DNA from 3 places in the Vibrio sp. CCUG 15886 genome. Region 2 is predicted to be linked to each of the others. Evidence: predicted binding sites of a transcription regulator. Region 2 holds the regulator's gene; each other region holds the start of a gene.
The links. Region 2 encodes PurR, which represses purine synthesis genes. Its sites were predicted from a motif close to TNANGNAAACGTTTNCNTNA; they were not measured.

Region 1 (5,652 bases), 280 kb from region 2:
ACATTAGGTTCAGTCTATAATTTGGGCTGAACCTAACCTCTAGAGATCCCATTTTGCGCAAACTCATTTTGCTTGTTACTTCGCTCATGTTCCTGATGCTTTCTTTTCGCTCTCATGCAGAAAGCACACAGGAGTTAACAGCAAAAGCCAATCAGCAAGATCCCAAGGCACAATATCAGCTCGCTGTTCAACTCGAACAGCACCAAGATGACACGGCTTCTGTCGATGCTTTCTATTGGTACCAACAATCCGCTGAGTTAGGTTATGAGCCTGCGCAGTTTAAACTCGCACAAGCTTTAGAAAGTGGCATAGGGACGCAAGTCAATATTAAAAGCGCCGCAAATTGGTACCTCCACTCGGCACTCCAAGGTAATCAAGTTGCCCTGCTGCGTTTGGGCAATCTGTATGAACAACACGGCAATGAATTTAACAATCTTGACCTTGCTCAACAGTGGTTTGGTATTGCAGCCCAAACTAATCAGCAAGCTGATCAAGAATACAATCGCATACTTGAACTTAAGTTCAACCAGTTGCGTGCCAAGCAAGTCTCTGCGATATCGCAGCTCGATAGTGCTTTGGCGGAACCCGTTGACGAGCATTCGCTCACATCAAACCAAACCAATTTCTCGCAAAAAAACAGTGCTTCTGTAGTCAGTGATTGGATCCCTATTGCTCTATTGCTCAGTGTTATTCTTGCAGGCGTTTCTTTGGCGCGCACAATACGAAAACGTCGACTCACTCAGCAAATAGACCGCGACTTAACACTAGAAAAGGAACTGAAAAGTCAGCAGTTCAGTAACAAGCAGTTAAAACGCCAGTTAGAAAAAGTCTTTAACGAGTACAAAAAACTGCAGAATCAACAAAAAAATCATAAGGTAGCGCTGGCTTGCGCGATGTTTGGTTACCTGCCAAGTAACATCCCTGATGAAAAGTCGATCAAAATTCGCTTCCGCCAACTATCGAAACTCTACCACCCAGATGCCAGGGGTAGTGAAGAGGAAATGAAGCGCCTAAACGGGGCATTAAAAGTACTATTACAAAATGTTACAAATAAGTAACACTGCAATTGTTGATATATCAATCAAAACGCGAAACACCCATATAATCTACTCTCGCAATCGATCACGCTCTCAAATTTTATTTACAGACATTTAACACCCATAGAAAAGTTATGGCATAATAGCGCCGCAAAATAACACCTAACCAAGACTCTAGGTGGGGAGAACGAGATGTTTACAATTGAAGGCACCTGTGATTGGTGCAAAAAGCCAAGAATGCTGACTAGACATGACTATCTTGATGGCAAATGCCATCACGCATGTGAAGAATGCAATGACATTGCAAAAATTGACGTACGCTTGTTTAACATTGGCGAACAACAGATGCGCGATCGTCAAATGTTAAGTTCATAGTGTTAAACAGCCATATTTTATCGTAAATAGACAAATCAATAAGCTTGGATAACCACACTAGGAATGAATCAAGCATCAATGGATGATTTCGATACCCTCTCTTTGCAGAGGGTATTTTTTTGTCGTCAGTTCCAGCTTCCCTATCGCGTCTTCTAACCATTATTATCTACAAACAGACAGCCGTTCGCATAACGAGAAATATTCAACTATCTTTCTGAAGCATTGTGCAATCGAATACATTTGTGACTTCACTCTAATAATGCAACATAAACAACCGTTACATTACTTATAGTGACAGGGATCACTGAAGAGTTTTCGTTCTTGCATAGAATAACCTTCCATGCAATTACAAGGATTCACCATGAAGAGTCGCTTTGAGAACGCGCTGGCAAGCGCACCAGAATCACTTTCACGCCATCTAGCGCCTATCATTTTGGCTGCTGACTTTGATGCTTCCCTTTCAACAGTTCAGTTTGATGAGTTACTCAAGCAAACAGGGATGACCGATAACCAACTACGTGTTGCGTTGCTTCCCTTTGCTGCCGCTTACTCTTACGCGCCCATCTCTGAGTTTTATGTTGGTGCGATTGTTCGTGGCCTATCTGGTACTCTTTATTTTGGCGCGAATATGGAGTTTGATGGGGTCCAGCTTGGACAAACGGTTCATGCTGAACAATCGGCTATTAGTCACGCATGGATGAAGGGCGAGCAAGGTCTTTCAGACATCACCATTAATTTCAGCCCTTGTGGTCACTGCCGTCAGTTCATGAATGAATTATCCAGTGCCAAAGAGCTTAAGATTCAATTGCCAGAGCGCGAAGAAAAGAAACTACACGACTATCTGCCAGATTCATTTGGCCCATCAGATTTGGGCATCGAATCGGCATTAATGAGCCAAGTCCATCATGGTTTCGCCACTGAAGATGATGATGCCTTAATGCAACGTGCGGTTGAAGCCATGAACCGCAGTCATGCACCTTATACGCACAACTTGAGCGGTGTGGCATTGCAGACTGAAAGTGGACGCGTTTATCTGGGTGCATACGCCGAAAATGCTGCTTTCAACCCAAGCCTTCCACCACTGCAAGTGGCATTGATCCAGTTGCTTCTCGCGGGTGAGAGATTTGACAATATTCAGTCTGCGGCGCTTGTTGAAAGCCATAAAGGCAAAATTAGCCACTTAGCATGTACCCAGTCCACACTGGAAGCCTTAAACCCCGATATTCCAGTGAGTTATCTCAGCTTATAGCGATATGTCGTCAGCCCTACTTTACGTAGGGCTTTCTTTAAAATCACAAAGCAAACGTTTGCTTTGCGGGTTAAATTGAGTATGATCGGCGGCAATTTTATTCTCTCTGATTACTTTTTAAAGGAAGCACTATGTTCGGTACCGCGACTCGCGAAAGCGCCACACGCGTATTACTTTTGGGCTCTGGTGAACTCGGTAAAGAGGTGGCGATCGAATGCCAACGTCTTGGTCTGGAAGTGATTGCCTGTGATCGCTACCCTGATGCACCCGCGATGCAAGTAGCACACCGCAGTTATGTTTTCGACATGTTAGATGCAAGCGAGCTAGAAAAAGTTATCGCCGCAGAACAACCTGCGTTTGTAGTTCCAGAGATTGAGGCTATCGCAACGGACAAGTTGGTAGAACTCGAGGAACAAGGCTTAAACGTGGTGCCTAGTGCAAAAGCAACCAAACTCACAATGAACCGTGAAGGGATTCGTCGTCTAGCGGCAGAAGAGCTTGGCCTCACTACCTCACCATACCGCTTTGCAGACAACTATCAGCAATTTGTCGAAGCCGTTGAAGCGGTGTCGATTCCTTGCGTCGTAAAACCCGTGATGAGCTCTTCTGGCAAAGGACAAAGTGTCATTAAATCTCCAGCCGATATTGAGAAAGCATGGCAATATGCTCAAGAAGGTGGTCGCACTGGCGCTGGACGAGTGATTGTCGAAGGCTTTATCGACTTCGATTATGAGATCACTCTACTCACCGTTCGCGCAGTTGATGGCGTGCATTTCTGTGCTCCTATTGGCCATCGACAAGAAGATGGGGATTATCGTGAATCTTGGCAACCACAGCAGATGTCTGAAAATGCCATCAAAGCTGCCGAATACACAGCAGAACAGGTAGTCAATGCGTTAGGTGGCTACGGTATTTTCGGTGTAGAACTTTTCGTAAAAGGTGACAAGGTGATCTTCAATGAAGTCTCCCCTCGCCCACACGATACCGGGCTAGTAACACTGATTTCACAAGAAATGTCTGAATTTGCTCTCCACGTACGTGCATTTACTGGCATGCCAGTGAACAAGATTGTTCAATACGGCCCTTCCGCTTCAGCGGTGATTTTGGGCAATGGTCAATCAGAAAACCTTCGCTTTGACGGAATGTCTGACGCGCTTGAACAACCGCAAACCCAGTTGCGTCTGTTTGGCAAACCCGATATTAATGGCCGTCGTCGTTTAGGTGTTGTGTTGACACGTCGTTCTAGCACTGAGAAAGCGGTGGATGCAGCAATAGAAAGTGCTAAGAAAATCAAAGTCATTTACTGAACATCGTTTTTCGATTCAGCCGATTAAAAAGGGTAGCTCACGCTACCCTTTGTTATTTATCGTTTTCAATAACGTAGACTTCTTCGCTAAAGCGGCTTAAGCCTTGTTTTGCAATTTTGGGATGATGTTCATCCGCGATGTCTTGATACAAACGTGTCACATGCATGCCTGCAAATAAGTGTTCTATCTCTTCTTGAGTGACCGAAAACGGAGGGCCGGCCATCTCTTGCTGAGGGTAATCTAAACTCACCAGTAAAATACGCCCGCCAGGATTTAATAGACCACGAATGCGTTGTACATACTCCACTCGCATCTCTTCAGGCAACGCAATCAGAGCTGCACGGTCGTATATCAAATCTGCTTTACTGATCGGAGCGGTGAAAAAATCCCCCGCGTAAATAGACAACTCATCAAACTGATATAGCTCATGTTGGCCGGAAATCGGTATCACCGTCGGAGTGTAAAAGTGCTCAGCAAAAAAAGATCGCACGGCAATCAAACTGAGTTCAGCACCTTCAACGTGATCATGCTTCGTTGCCAACCACGCAAGATCTTCTGTTTTACCACAAAGTGGAACCAAAACCGTTTCTTCTCGCTTCGGTGCCAACGCAGACCAAAAACGGGTCAATAATGGATTAACGTCTTCCAAATGAAAGCCAATTTGGTTGCTGGCCCATTTGTTGTGCCAAAATTCTGCATCTCTCATCGTTATCTGTATCTTTCTTTTGAACTGACCTGCGCCATAGCCTAACCAATAATTAACATTGAAAACAGTGAAAAGTGGTTTTCGTTCATATTAAGTTAATCCTTGGAATGTAGAGTGTATGACTGAAATCTGGGGATTATGCAGTGTGTGACACTGTGCACATAAGAGAAACATATACACTTATCTTGATTGTTTCCTGACAGTGCGCCCCCATAACTTAAGTAACTTGACTGAGTTTTAGACCTTTTGACTCCCCGTTTACTAAAACAACGCAAGTTAAGGAGAGTGAATGAGCTTATTTCTTCGTACTACCGCATTGATGCTTTTGGTACTAAGCCGTGCACCTGCGTTTGCAGCCATTCCCACCGCGCCATCGAACCAAGAAAAACAGCGCGAAACAAGCCAAAATGAAGTGTGCTCAAAACTGTTTAAACACAGCTTGAGTGGTTTATACGGCATTCAATCCACTGATACGCAACCACTTCAACCCTACACTGATTTTGACGTGCTTTATAGTAAAGCGCACCAAGCGCAATTTGAGCTCGAAACCATCGTAAAGAGCACCGCACTGTTGACGGATACTCAGCCCTATTTTGCAGGCGTGAAATCACAACAACGTGCGAAACAGAAAATTGCTTTGGAACTTAATAATCAACCAGAACGCATTACTGACCTCGCTAGAGCAACCATTGTAGCCGATGACGTAGCAAGCCTTGTTAGTGCCTACGAGGCTTTAGAGCGAGAAACACGCATCGTAAAAGTGAAAAACCGCTTTAAGAGCCCTGGTGAGTCTGGATATCGCGACCTCAACCTGTTGGTGCAACTACCAAAGACTAACTTAGTTGCAGAAGTCCAACTGCACCTAAAAGCCATTGCAGATGTGAAAAGTGGCCCTGAACACGATTTATATCAGCAAATTCAAATGATGGAGAGACAAGCAGCAAGTGAAACGCGTTCACTGAATGATGTCGAGTTGGC
Region 2 (5,652 bases):
TGGCAGTTCGTCCATCTGGTTTAAGCAAATTAAAGCGTACAAGCAGCATTTCAATTTGTTATTGGTTGACTTACGTGGGCACGGTAAATCCAATCAACTATTAAAAGAGTTGATCAGTAACCGCTATACCTTTGGGGCGGTGACGCAAGATATCCTTAAGGTGCTTGATCATCTTAAAATTCACTCCGCACATTTCGTTGGGATGTCTCTAGGGACGATCATTGTCCGAAATCTAGCGGAACTGGCGGGGGAAAGGGTTAAATCCATGGTGCTTGGTGGTGCGGTAACGCGTCTCGATGCGCGCTCTCGTATCTTGGTCTCTCTAGGTAACTTTGGCAAGCATGTGCTGCCCTATATGTGGTTGTACAAGCTGTTTGCCTACATTGTGATGCCGCAAAAAAATCAGCAGGAATCACGTCATCTCTTTATCCGTGAAGCGAAGAAGCTGTGTCAAAAAGAGTTTAAGCGCTGGTTTATACTCGCGGCAGAGGTCAATCCATTGATGCGTTATTTCAAAGAGCGTGAATTGCCAATCCCAACGCTATATTTGATGGGAGAGCGTGATTATATGTTTATTAAACCCGTCAAAGAGATGGTTGCGGCTCACACCCAGAGTGAGTTGCTAGAGATAAAAAACTGTGGCCATGTGTGCAATGTGGAAAAGCCCGACGAGTTTAACCAGCATTCGATCGATTTTATCCAACGCCAAATCTAATAAAACAAGAGGAAGGCTAGTGCCTTCCTCTGTCAATTGTGCTCATTACTCAAGCACTTGCCCACAATACCAGCAAGCTCCAAATTGACCTTCTATTTCTTCTCCGCACTGTGGGCATTGCCAATTTTGATGTGCTACTTGCTGCTCACGATAGCTGTCTAATATCGCTTTAGCAAAATCGACTTTCTCAGGTTCTAATAGCCAAATGTATGGATTGGTATCCTCAGTTGCTGGTAACTCACCTCTCAAGCCAAATAAACCCTCACCTCGAACCTCACATTGTACCGCTTCATTCATCAGTAACTGGCACACGATATGCGCTTCTATAGGAGTGTTGGCGGTGAATATCTTCATAAGTGAATTCCTTTTATGAAGAGAGTTGAGGTCTAAATTTACTCATGATCCATTTTACAGCGATAGGAAAGACACCCAGTAACGCAAATGAGGCTAATACTGTTGGTGAAAGTATCCCCGACAACGAGTTGATGTCGGCCAATTGTGTCCCCGCATTTAGGTAAACAGCCGTGCCAGGTAGCATGCCGATCTGGCTAGTAAGATAGTAACGACCAATGGAAATTGGTGTTAAACCCATCAGCAAGTTAATAAGGAAAAATGGGAAGACTGGGATCAGGCGTAACGAAAATAGATAAAAGGCGCCATCCTTTTCAACGCCTTGGTTGATCGCGCTAAGTTTGTCTCCAAAACGTGCCTGCACCCAATCTTTTAGTAGGTAGCGACTACTCAAAAATGCGATGGTTGCTCCAATGGTGCTGGCAAATGAGACAAGCAGTAGGCTATACCAAAAACCAAACAGAGCAGCGCCCAATAGTGTGACGACGGTTGCTCCTGGTACTGAAAAGGCGGTAAGACCAACGTAAATGACAAAATAGCTTATTGAAGCAAACAGAAAGTTTTCTTCAATAAAACTGTTCAGGGCAAGTTGTTGTGCTTTAGCGTTGTCGAGTGTGAGGTATTGACTAAAATTAACCGCCAATAAAATAATGGTCGCGATAAGCAAGATTCCGAATACGAGTTTTTTGTTCATTCAATTTTTCTCCAGATAGCTTGGTTATCAGACCTGATTGAGACAGAAAATCTTTCAAACGATATAAAAAAACCACATCATTTTGATGTGGTTTTAATCTATAAGAAATAATAAACGTGCTTGTCTACAAAGACAATTTATTCACTAATTCGTCTCGACGTTGCTGAGGAATCACACTCCAGTGCGTACCATTGATGGCTCCCTCTAACGCCCAAAGCAGCTCTAAGCTCACGGCACCACTGTGGGTGTTTTTAATCGCTTCGTATGCACGAACCGCGCCTTGAGACTCCAACTGCTCGACTGTTTCTATTCCCGCCTTTTTAAGCATTCGTTCGGTGGCTAAACGCAGGTTAGGCAGGTCTTTTAATCGTTCAGGTTTTGCTGTTGCTTGCTGTTGTTTATCGTTATTAGCACTGGCCAATGCACGTTTGGCTACGTTGAGTAGTGCATTTTGGTCTTGCCATAGCGCGTCTGAAATCGCGTAGTACTTAGTGACAACAGGGAAACCACGCTTAGTATAAACGTATGGTTTGAGTCCTTGCTTTTCAAAAAGTAATGTTGATTTTTGATCTGCGCGAATATGAAGCTGGTCTTTCACCACAAGTGCGAACATGGTCTCATCTGCAAAAAGGCCGAATCCGCCAAACATTGAGCGAGATTTTATCGCACCAAGTTGCTCAAAAAGCTTCATTGAATCTTTGAGTATCGGTTTATCCATGATGTGTTATCTCGGTGTAATTACTATTACGCCACCAAATCAGGTCCGAGAGATTAGCAAACCAATGCAAATACAATGTCATTAATGGGTAAACTTGTTGTTATGCATTTTTGCCATCGGTAACCCCGCTACCTACCAAAAAACGTCTGGTTTAGGCCGGAGGCTTTGCGTCCCACTTTTTCAAATGGTTTGCCCTGTGCGTGACTCTAGAAGGATACGATTTCTATTGAAGTAACATCACATTTTCAAATAAAAAATGTGACATTGGTTCAGATAATAGTTGCAGTTAAGTGAATGAATGCTCGATTTTAAGAACTTAACAGAATTTGACTTAACAAATCACTTACTAAGAATGAAAAAAAAGCATCCAGATTTGGATGCTTTAGAATATTAGTCTTAACTAATTGATTTTTTTGACGGTATCACGAACCACTAACTCGGGATGCATTTCAAACACGCGTTTGTCATGCTCTTTGTCCTTAATGCGTTCGAGAAGGATCTCAAATGCATTTTTACCAACACGGCGTTTTGGCTGGTGGATGGTTGTTAGCGGTGGTGAGAAGTATTCCGCCAACTCAATATTATCGTAGCCGATAACAGAGATGTCTTCAGGAATGCGAAGGCCTAACTGCTGAAGGCGGCTCATCAAACCCAGTGCCATGGTGTCGTTGAAGCAGAAGACCGCAGTTGGGCGATCTTGCCATGACGCGATCTTGTCAGCAGCCATCACAGCCGTGTCACATTCAAAGTTTCCTTCAAGGATCCACTCGTTGTTAACGGTAATATTGGCTTCCTTCATCGCACGTTTAAAGCCTTGGATGCGCTCTTGGCACGCGGCTTTTTCAAAGTGGCCACTCAAACACGCGATTTTTGTATGGCCGTTATCAATCAGGTACTTAGTGGCCAAGTAGCCACCTTCTTCTGAGTTATCGATAATTTTATCGGCTTGTGAGCTGATTGGACCCCAGTCCATAATCACTTTAGGAATATCTGCATGCTTATCAAGCATTTCTCGGAGCTCTTCGGTGAGGTCAGAACACATCACCAAAATGCCATCTACGCGCTTTTCCGCAAGCATACGAATGTAGTCACGTTGCTTCTCGTAGATACCGCCCGTATTACAAAGAATTAGCGTATAGCCTTGGCGGTAACAGTAGCTTTCTACGCCATCAATTACTTCAGAAAAGAACAAATTGGTCGACTGTGTGACCAGCATACCAATAGTACGAGTGGTGTTGCACTTTAGGCTACGCGCTACTGCGCTCGGTGCGTAGTTGAGCTCGTCAACCGCTTTCATGACTTTTTCTTGAGTGGCTTCTGCAACAAAACGCGTTTTGTTGATTACGTGCGACACTGTGGTCGTGGATACTCCAGCGAGACGCGCGACATCTTTAATTGTGGCCATAGGTATTGTCCTGTCTAAGGTTGCATTTTGAATCTACGATTCTTTGTTGCAACACAGTTTGCTACCTTTCTCCGAATTCGCTTTGTAAGGAAGACACACTAGAAAAGCAGCAGCTTAGCTTTAAATAAACACAAAAACCGCTGTATTTCAGCGGTTTGCATTAAAATCATATTTTATCGATTGCGGTCTCAATTTTAGACCGAGACGGCAAGAGTGGCAACCTACTCAAACGGCGAATAGTGTATCCGCGTTCACACTTTAGTGGTTAAAGTGTAACCGAGTGTTTGCTCTATTGATAAGGGCGTAATTATTATCCAACTAAATAGTCGCTGTCCAGCATACAAAACGCAACAAGTAGTTTTATTGCACTGTTATAGAAACCAAACTCATCATATTCTGCTGCTCGTTGAGAGAAGCTAGGTAACCAAGAGAGCAACATTTCTTGAATAAATGCGTTTTGCTCAATGAAGGCTTCTTCCATGTGGCGATCTTGTTCAAGCTCATTTGAGCGAATGATAAGGTTGCCAAGAAAGTCGAGCATGATAGCTAAGTGATCGGCCGGTTCATTCAGTTGTTGATTGACCTGCACACCATGTTTTTTCAGCCAAGTGTCCATTTTTTGTGCTGGTTCGCCATTGAGTAGGCCATCTTTTGTTAGATAAATAGATGCGTATGGAAGTGCGCCGTGTTTTGCGGTTTTCAAAAATAGGTCACAAAAATCTGCCGCTAATTCCAATTGCGCATCTTGACGGTCAACAAGACGATTGAGTGCATCGACGAAGGCGTTAACGGATGGTCTCAGTGCATCGTTTTCAGCCAATCCAGTTAAAAACGCTCTAATTTCCATGCTTTGATATTTATCGAGCTCTTCCTGTGTCAGCTCTTTGGCAAATAAGCTCGAAAGCCACCAATATATTTCCGCACGTTTTTCATTAAAGGCTTTTATCTCTTGCATCATTTATCGCTCCTAAATCAATCTCCTATAAGTGTAACCAAAAAAAATGAATAACAATAACGCCTATTGTTAAGAAAAATATAAATATATTTGAGCTTGTTAATGGCTTGATATTAAGCTTGTTTTGAATCAATAAAAATCAAGATACTTGCATTTCAAACGAAGTATGACTAGAAATGTTACTAGTTATGAATAGAATATCTGCCCGTGTAGACAGAAATGACATGAAGTGGTGTAAATGAGCTATCACGTATTAGTCGTAGAAGATGATGTAGTGACTCGCAGTAAACTTGCGGGTTATTTTCAAAAAGAAGGTTACACAGTAAGTGAAGCGGAAAGTGGTGCCGAGATGCGTCATATTTTGCAAAATAGCTGCGTTGATTTGGTGATGTTAGACATTAACTTACCAGGTGAAGACGGCTTGATGCTGACCCGTGAACTACGCAGCCAATCGGACATTGGCATTATTTTGGTAACCGGACGCACGGATAGCATAGATAAAATTGTTGGTTTGGAGATGGGGGCAGACGACTACGTCACCAAACCATTTGAGTTACGTGAACTGCTGGTTCGAGTGAAAAACTTGTTGTGGCGGATTTCGCTTGCGCGCAGTGGTGGTTCAAAACATCAAGACGCGGAAAACGAAGACCATATTGTCCGTTTTGGTGACTGGACCTTCGATATTCATCGTCGAGCGTTGAGCCACAATGGTGAGCCAGTGAAGTTGACCAAGGCAGAATATGAGCTGCTGGTGGCGCTTTCGTCTTACCCAAATCAGGTACTAAGCCGTGAACGCATTCTCAACATGATCAGC
Region 3 (5,652 bases), on a different contig from region 2:
TAAAGCGCGCATTGTTATCTTGGTGACCATTTACAGTGGTGATGTCGCGGCGGTGGAGTTTACCGGTACTTACATGCTGCTGCCGAACTACAAAAAGCAATTGGAACAGCAGCAGGCGTAATGGAATTTGACTGCATTAAGAGGCTGCGTTTGCGGCCTCTTCTGTTTGAGCCTGTGGAGTCTCTTGCGCCGCTTGGCTTTGCTCTGGGCATTGATTTACGCGTTGATGTTCGTCGGACATCATATCGCCACTCAATTGTTGGCAGCCCATTTTTACCTGATAGCGAATGCCACCTTGTTCCGGCGCAGTAAGATCGCTCGCACCACCGATCATGCCCTCGATGTCGGGGCCTTGCAGTTTGATGGGAGCGAGGGTGAGTTTGCCTCTCTCCATACTCAAGCTGATTTCAGAGACTTGCAGAGGAAGAATGTTCCCTTCATCAAATGGCGTGTAGGCTTCGTGTAGGCGAGCATGAACGCCACCGCTCAGTGAATGGGAGAACATTGCCCAGTCGCCACCCAACCCCGTTGCACTGACATCAATACTGCTGATGGCATTGAGATCAAAGGGCAATGGCAGCTGTGACAGCAATAAGCCCATGGGTAAACCATCTGCATTGAGTGTTGCTTGCCACGGTTTACTTAAACTGTTGAGCTGCAATTGGCCATAAGCCTCAATATAACCCTGTTTGAGCGGTGCAAAGAGACGGTCAAGTTGCCAAAGCCCATCGTCGCTGTGCATTTCCACCAGAGGATGGGAGCTCAATATATCTTGATAACTGGCGTTGGCCGCCGTGGCCCGCAGCTTGCCTTGCCACAATCCGAGTTGTTGCTCTTGTTTGAGCAGCACTTTTTCCCCATCGATATTGAGACCAGACAGTTGCCAGTAAGGCTGGCGAATCAATTGGATAAACTGACTGCGCTCGATGTTCAGTCGTTCTACACTCACGTGTGACGCATTTTCAAGCCATTGCCAAAGCCATGCGGCTTCGCCAGGTTGCTCTGCCGCCCACTTCACGTTGTTGACCATGAGCTGATCCAGCGCTATCACATCGGGTTTGATCGTGCCAGAGAAGAGAAGGTTCCCTTGCTGCCACTGAGCAGACGCTTCCTCTACGTTAATGGCGTTGGGATCGAGAGTGAATTTGATGCGCGGCTCAACCCACACGTTGTGCTGATCTTGCACGCTCTCTGCTGAGAAGGAAATGAGCCCCTGTTGCTGCTGCCAAAGTGAGAAAGGCAAGGTCAAATTTTCACTACTCAGTTCAAAGTTGATCAAGCGGTAATCTTCTAACGCGAGTGAACTGCGTAAGATGTCCAAGCTGTTGATGTGGGTAATCTGCGAGCCAAACCTCTTCCATGGCTTCGCCAAAATGGACGTGAGTTGCTGCTGTGACAAATCGAGACCTTCAACGGTGACATTGACCAATGACCAACCTTGCGGGTATTGCTCCGCTTGGCCTGAGACTTTAGCGCCACGCCAAGACAAAGATAGACCATAAAGGGTGCTGTCTTGAGGTTTGTAATCGATATCGAGCAAAGGTTGGTTAAACGCTTCGCCCTGCCAGTAAAGCTGCTGTGCGGAGAACTGAATCTCACCGAAAGGAATGAACTGATCGCTGCGTTGCCATTGAGGTTGCTTTACCTGAAACTTAATACCGCGCGCACTCAACTGGTTGTCGGCGTAATCGAGGTTTGAAATGGCCAATTGGTGAATCTGTACGGTGTTGGGAATAAACGTTTTTGGCGAGCGGGAAAGACCCGTTTGTAGACTCAAACCATCCAGTAACACACTGGCAATTTGCACGCGTCCGTTGGTATACAGCTCTGGGCTTAGCCAGATCTCCAACTGTTCAACGTAGCTCACTTCATTATGCGTAAAAGAGACATTCTTAAACGAAAAATGGTCAGGATACTGATAGTGGACCGACTCAGCTTGCATGCCAAGCCCGCTGAACTGACTGAGCTGATTAAACACTTGGCTGGCATAGCGCGTTTGTAAGCTCACTAGAATGCTGATTGGAATTAGAGCGATGACAATCAACAAAAGCGCGACACTGATTAGTGCTTTTTTCATCCCTGCCTACTGATCACTAACGTTTGCAAATAAGTGCAGATAAGCTTGGCTTAATTTTCGCAACGATTCAATAAAAAAGCCCCTCAGGTGAGGGGCTTAAGTTTGCTTTTCGTAGCTAGGTCACTAATCGAGTTGTGGGCCTGCAGCCACAAGTGATTGACCTTCCGCGTTGTCGGTGTACTTAGCGAAGTTGTTGATAAAGCGTTGAGCAAGATCTTGCGCTTTGCTTTCCCACTGTAGCGGGTCAACGTAAGTGTCACGTGGGTCAAGGATGGTTGGATCCACACCAGGAAGTGATGTTGGTACTTCTAGATTGAAGATAGGCACGTGTTTGGTTGGTGCTTCTTCAATAGAACCATCAAGGATCGCATCGATAATACCGCGCGTATCTTGGATTGAGATACGCTTGCCGCTACCGTTCCAACCGGTATTGACGAGGTAGGCTTCTGCCCCTGCTTCTTCCATACGTTTTACCAGTACTTCAGCGTACTTGGTTGGGTGAAGCGTCAGGAACGCGGCACCAAAACACGCAGAGAAAGTTGGTGTTGGTTCAGTAATACCACGCTCAGTACCAGCCAACTTCGCAGTAAAGCCAGATAGGAAGTGATACTTAGTTTGTTCTGGGGTCAGTTTAGACACTGGAGGCAACACGCCAAACGCATCGGCAGAAAGGAAGATCACTTTGTTGGCATGACCGCCTTTTGATACTGGCTTAACGATGTTTTCAATGTGATGGATTGGGTAAGAAACGCGAGTGTTCTCGGTTTTCGAACCATCATCAAAGTTGATCGAGCCGTCATTGCGAACAGTTACGTTTTCAAGCAGTGCATCGCGGCGGATGGCATTGTAAATATCAGGCTCAGCTTCTTTCGACAGCTTGATGGTTTTCGCGTAACAACCACCTTCGAAGTTAAACACACCGTCGTCATCCCAGCCGTGCTCGTCATCGCCAATCAGCGCGCGTTTTGGATCGGTCGACAGCGTTGTTTTACCCGTACCAGATAGACCGAAGAAGATCGCCACATCACCTTCTTTGCCCATGTTGGCAGAACAGTGCATCGACGCAATGCCTTTAAGAGGCAGGAAGTAGTTCATCATCGCGAACATGCCTTTCTTCATCTCACCGCCGTACCAAGTACCGCCGATCAACTGCATGCGCTCAGTTAGGTTAAACACCGTGAAGTTTTCAGAGTTCAGACCGTGCTCTTTCCACTTTTGGTTGGTGCATTTTGCACCGTTCATCACCACGAAATCAGGCTCAAAGCTGGCCAATTCTTCTTCGGTTGGGCGGATGAACATGTTCTTAACGAAATGCGCTTGCCACGCCACTTCGGTGATGACTCGAATGCTAAGACGGGTATCAGGGTTGGCACCACAATAACCATCAATCACAAAAACGCGCTTGCCAGAAAGCTGGTTAGTGACCAGTTGTTTTAGGTCATTCCACACTTCTTGTGTGATTGGCTTGTTATCGTTCGGGACGGCTGGTGTTGTCCACCACATATGTTCTTCGGTTGTCGCATCTTTCACAATGTATTTGTCTTTTGGTGAGCGGCCAGTGAAGATGCCTGTGTCTACAGCCACCGCGCCGAGCTCTGTCACTACGCCTTTTTCGTAGCCTTCGAGATCAGCTCGAGTCTCTTCTGCAAACAGCATTTCGTAACTTGGGTTGCGCACAACCTCTTTTACGTTGCGAAGACCATGCTTGGTTAGATCAATTGATGCAGCCTTTGTATGTTCCATAACGGTCATAGGTGCTCCTTATAGGATTTTTGTAGGGATTTTGTAAGAATTTATTAATTTTTCTGCTCACCATGCTAACAACGGGTGGGGGAGAAAACAGGGATATAGTTCAAAAATTACCCTTAATTTTCCTATGGTTTTAGGTGTCCCGTCACATATTGGCTGAGATAGTTTATCGCGCACGCAAACCTTTGCGCTAGATCAAAAGAATTATTAATTGCCAAAAATTAAGGGGTTATTTAATTACGTATAAACCCATGTTTTATCGGGTTTTGATCACAAAAAGGCCAGCATAAGCTGGCCTTTTGATGGGTAAATTACGTGCTTGGTAAAGCGGGTAAATTAATGCAGCGTTTTTGGCTCCGATGCTGCCTCTTCGTACAGCTTGTTGACGTCAGATTCATCAAACGAATAAGTCGTGCCGCAGTAATCACAATGTAAAGAAACGGATCCATCAGACGCCAAAATGTCATAAATTTCATTTTTGTCGACGGTCACGATCGCCGCGCCACTGCGCTCACGTGAGCAACCACAACGGAACTCGACATTTTGCGGTTCAAACAGACGCACTTGCTCTTGATTGTAGAGACGGTAAAGTAGCTCGTTTGCTGGTAGCGTGAACAACTCTTCGTTTTTCACCGTATTGGTCAATTGCTCCAGATGCTCAAAATCATTTTCTGAACCAGTACCGTCAGGCATGACTTGAATCAGCATACCCGCTGCGTGTGCTTTGCCTTCGTGCTCGCCCGTGCGGATCCAGATGCGGGTTTTCAACTGCTCAGAGCGTTCAAAATAGCCTTCCAGAACTTGCTCAAGGTTGTCACCTTCTAGGCCAACGATCCCTTGGTAACGCTCGCCTTTTTTCGGTTCGATGGTGATGACCATATAACCTTTGCCCATCATATCGTGTAGGGTCGCGTCGTCGGCAATATGGCCTTCCCAGCGAGCCACACCGCGGATTTTCTGCTCATTGTCACCATTGATCACAGCCAGTGAAACAGGGCCATCGCCTTGTAGCTGAATGGTGATAGAGCCTTCAAACTTTAAAGTTGCAGTCAGAAGAGTGGTAGAAACCAATAGCTCACCAAGCAGTTTTTGTAGGGCTGCCGGATAATCCTTGCTAGAAATAATTCGCTGATACGCTTCATCCAGTTGTACCAACTCGCCACGTACTGAAAGATCTTCAAATAAGTAGCGATTCAAAACATTGCTTGCCATTTAGCGATTCCTCGTAGGTATTTTCCGGCTTTTACTGGTGTTTAAATTTGATAATGTCGCGGCGCTGCTTTTTATCTGGGCGGCGATCTGGACTTGGGTTATGCGCGTTGAGTTTACGTTGCATTGCTTGTGCTTCGCGCTTTGCTTGGCTCTCTTGCGTTTCGCTATAGAGCGTCTGTGCTTCTGGTGCGCCACGTCGCTGAGTGGATAGCTTTTCTATCACAACCGTTTTTTCTTCATTGCCTTGGCGAAGTTTCAATACCGCGCCCACTTCGATAATCTTACTGGGCTTTGCACGTTGGCCATTATAGTGGACTTTACCGCCATCGACCATATCGCGAGCGATTGAACGGGTTTTGTAAAATCTTGCAGCCCACAGCCATTTATCGAGCCTAACGGCTTCATTTGGGGAACTCATGGTCACTTTTACTCTCTAATCACTGCTGTGAATGATTGAATCTTGCACTTTACAATGGTGACTTACCGCAAATTTTTCAAGGCAGTTGGCAAAATCGGAATCAGAGAGGCGTGTCACAAGCAAGCTGTGATATAGTGCAAAGCTCTGTGTCGAAGCGAGATTTATCGACGCAACAACAGCATAACGTGCTGTTTTA

Region 1: purT (formate-dependent phosphoribosylglycinamide formyltransferase) is a predicted target of PurR. The motif match lies at 2,708-2,727, and genes of this name have one in related genera.
Region 3: pckA (phosphoenolpyruvate carboxykinase (ATP)) is a predicted target of PurR. The motif match lies at 4,000-4,019, and genes of this name have one in related genera.

The regions. Positions count from the first base shown of each region.
Region 1 covers NZ_JAQQBT010000003.1:316,378-322,029, reverse strand. The annotation lists gene PQQ36_RS09955 (J domain-containing protein) at 54-1,058, shown strand; gene PQQ36_RS09950 (hypothetical protein) at 1,230-1,412, shown strand; gene cdd (cytidine deaminase) at 1,774-2,661, shown strand; gene purT (formate-dependent phosphoribosylglycinamide formyltransferase) at 2,793-3,968, shown strand; gene PQQ36_RS09935 (thiopurine S-methyltransferase) at 4,021-4,674, opposite strand; gene PQQ36_RS09930 (phosphoribosylglycinamide formyltransferase) at 4,964-5,652, shown strand, end outside.
Region 2 covers NZ_JAQQBT010000003.1:31,795-37,446, forward strand. The annotation lists gene PQQ36_RS08725 (alpha/beta fold hydrolase) at 1-715, shown strand, start outside; gene PQQ36_RS08730 (putative signal transducing protein) at 761-1,069, opposite strand; gene PQQ36_RS08735 (TVP38/TMEM64 family protein) at 1,083-1,760, opposite strand; gene PQQ36_RS08740 (TfoX/Sxy family DNA transformation protein) at 1,885-2,478, opposite strand; cyclic di-GMP riboswitch class I at 2,594-2,682, opposite strand; gene purR (HTH-type transcriptional repressor PurR) at 2,879-3,883, opposite strand; gene torD (molecular chaperone TorD) at 4,194-4,841, opposite strand; gene torR (two-component system response regulator TorR) at 5,077-5,652, shown strand, end outside.
Region 3 covers NZ_JAQQBT010000011.1:57,421-63,072, reverse strand. The annotation lists gene PQQ36_RS16955 (bifunctional GNAT family N-acetyltransferase/hotdog fold thioesterase) at 1-121, shown strand, start outside; gene PQQ36_RS16950 (AsmA family protein) at 137-2,077, opposite strand; gene pckA (phosphoenolpyruvate carboxykinase (ATP)) at 2,201-3,829, opposite strand; gene hslO (Hsp33 family molecular chaperone HslO) at 4,163-5,038, opposite strand; gene hslR (ribosome-associated heat shock protein Hsp15) at 5,070-5,456, opposite strand.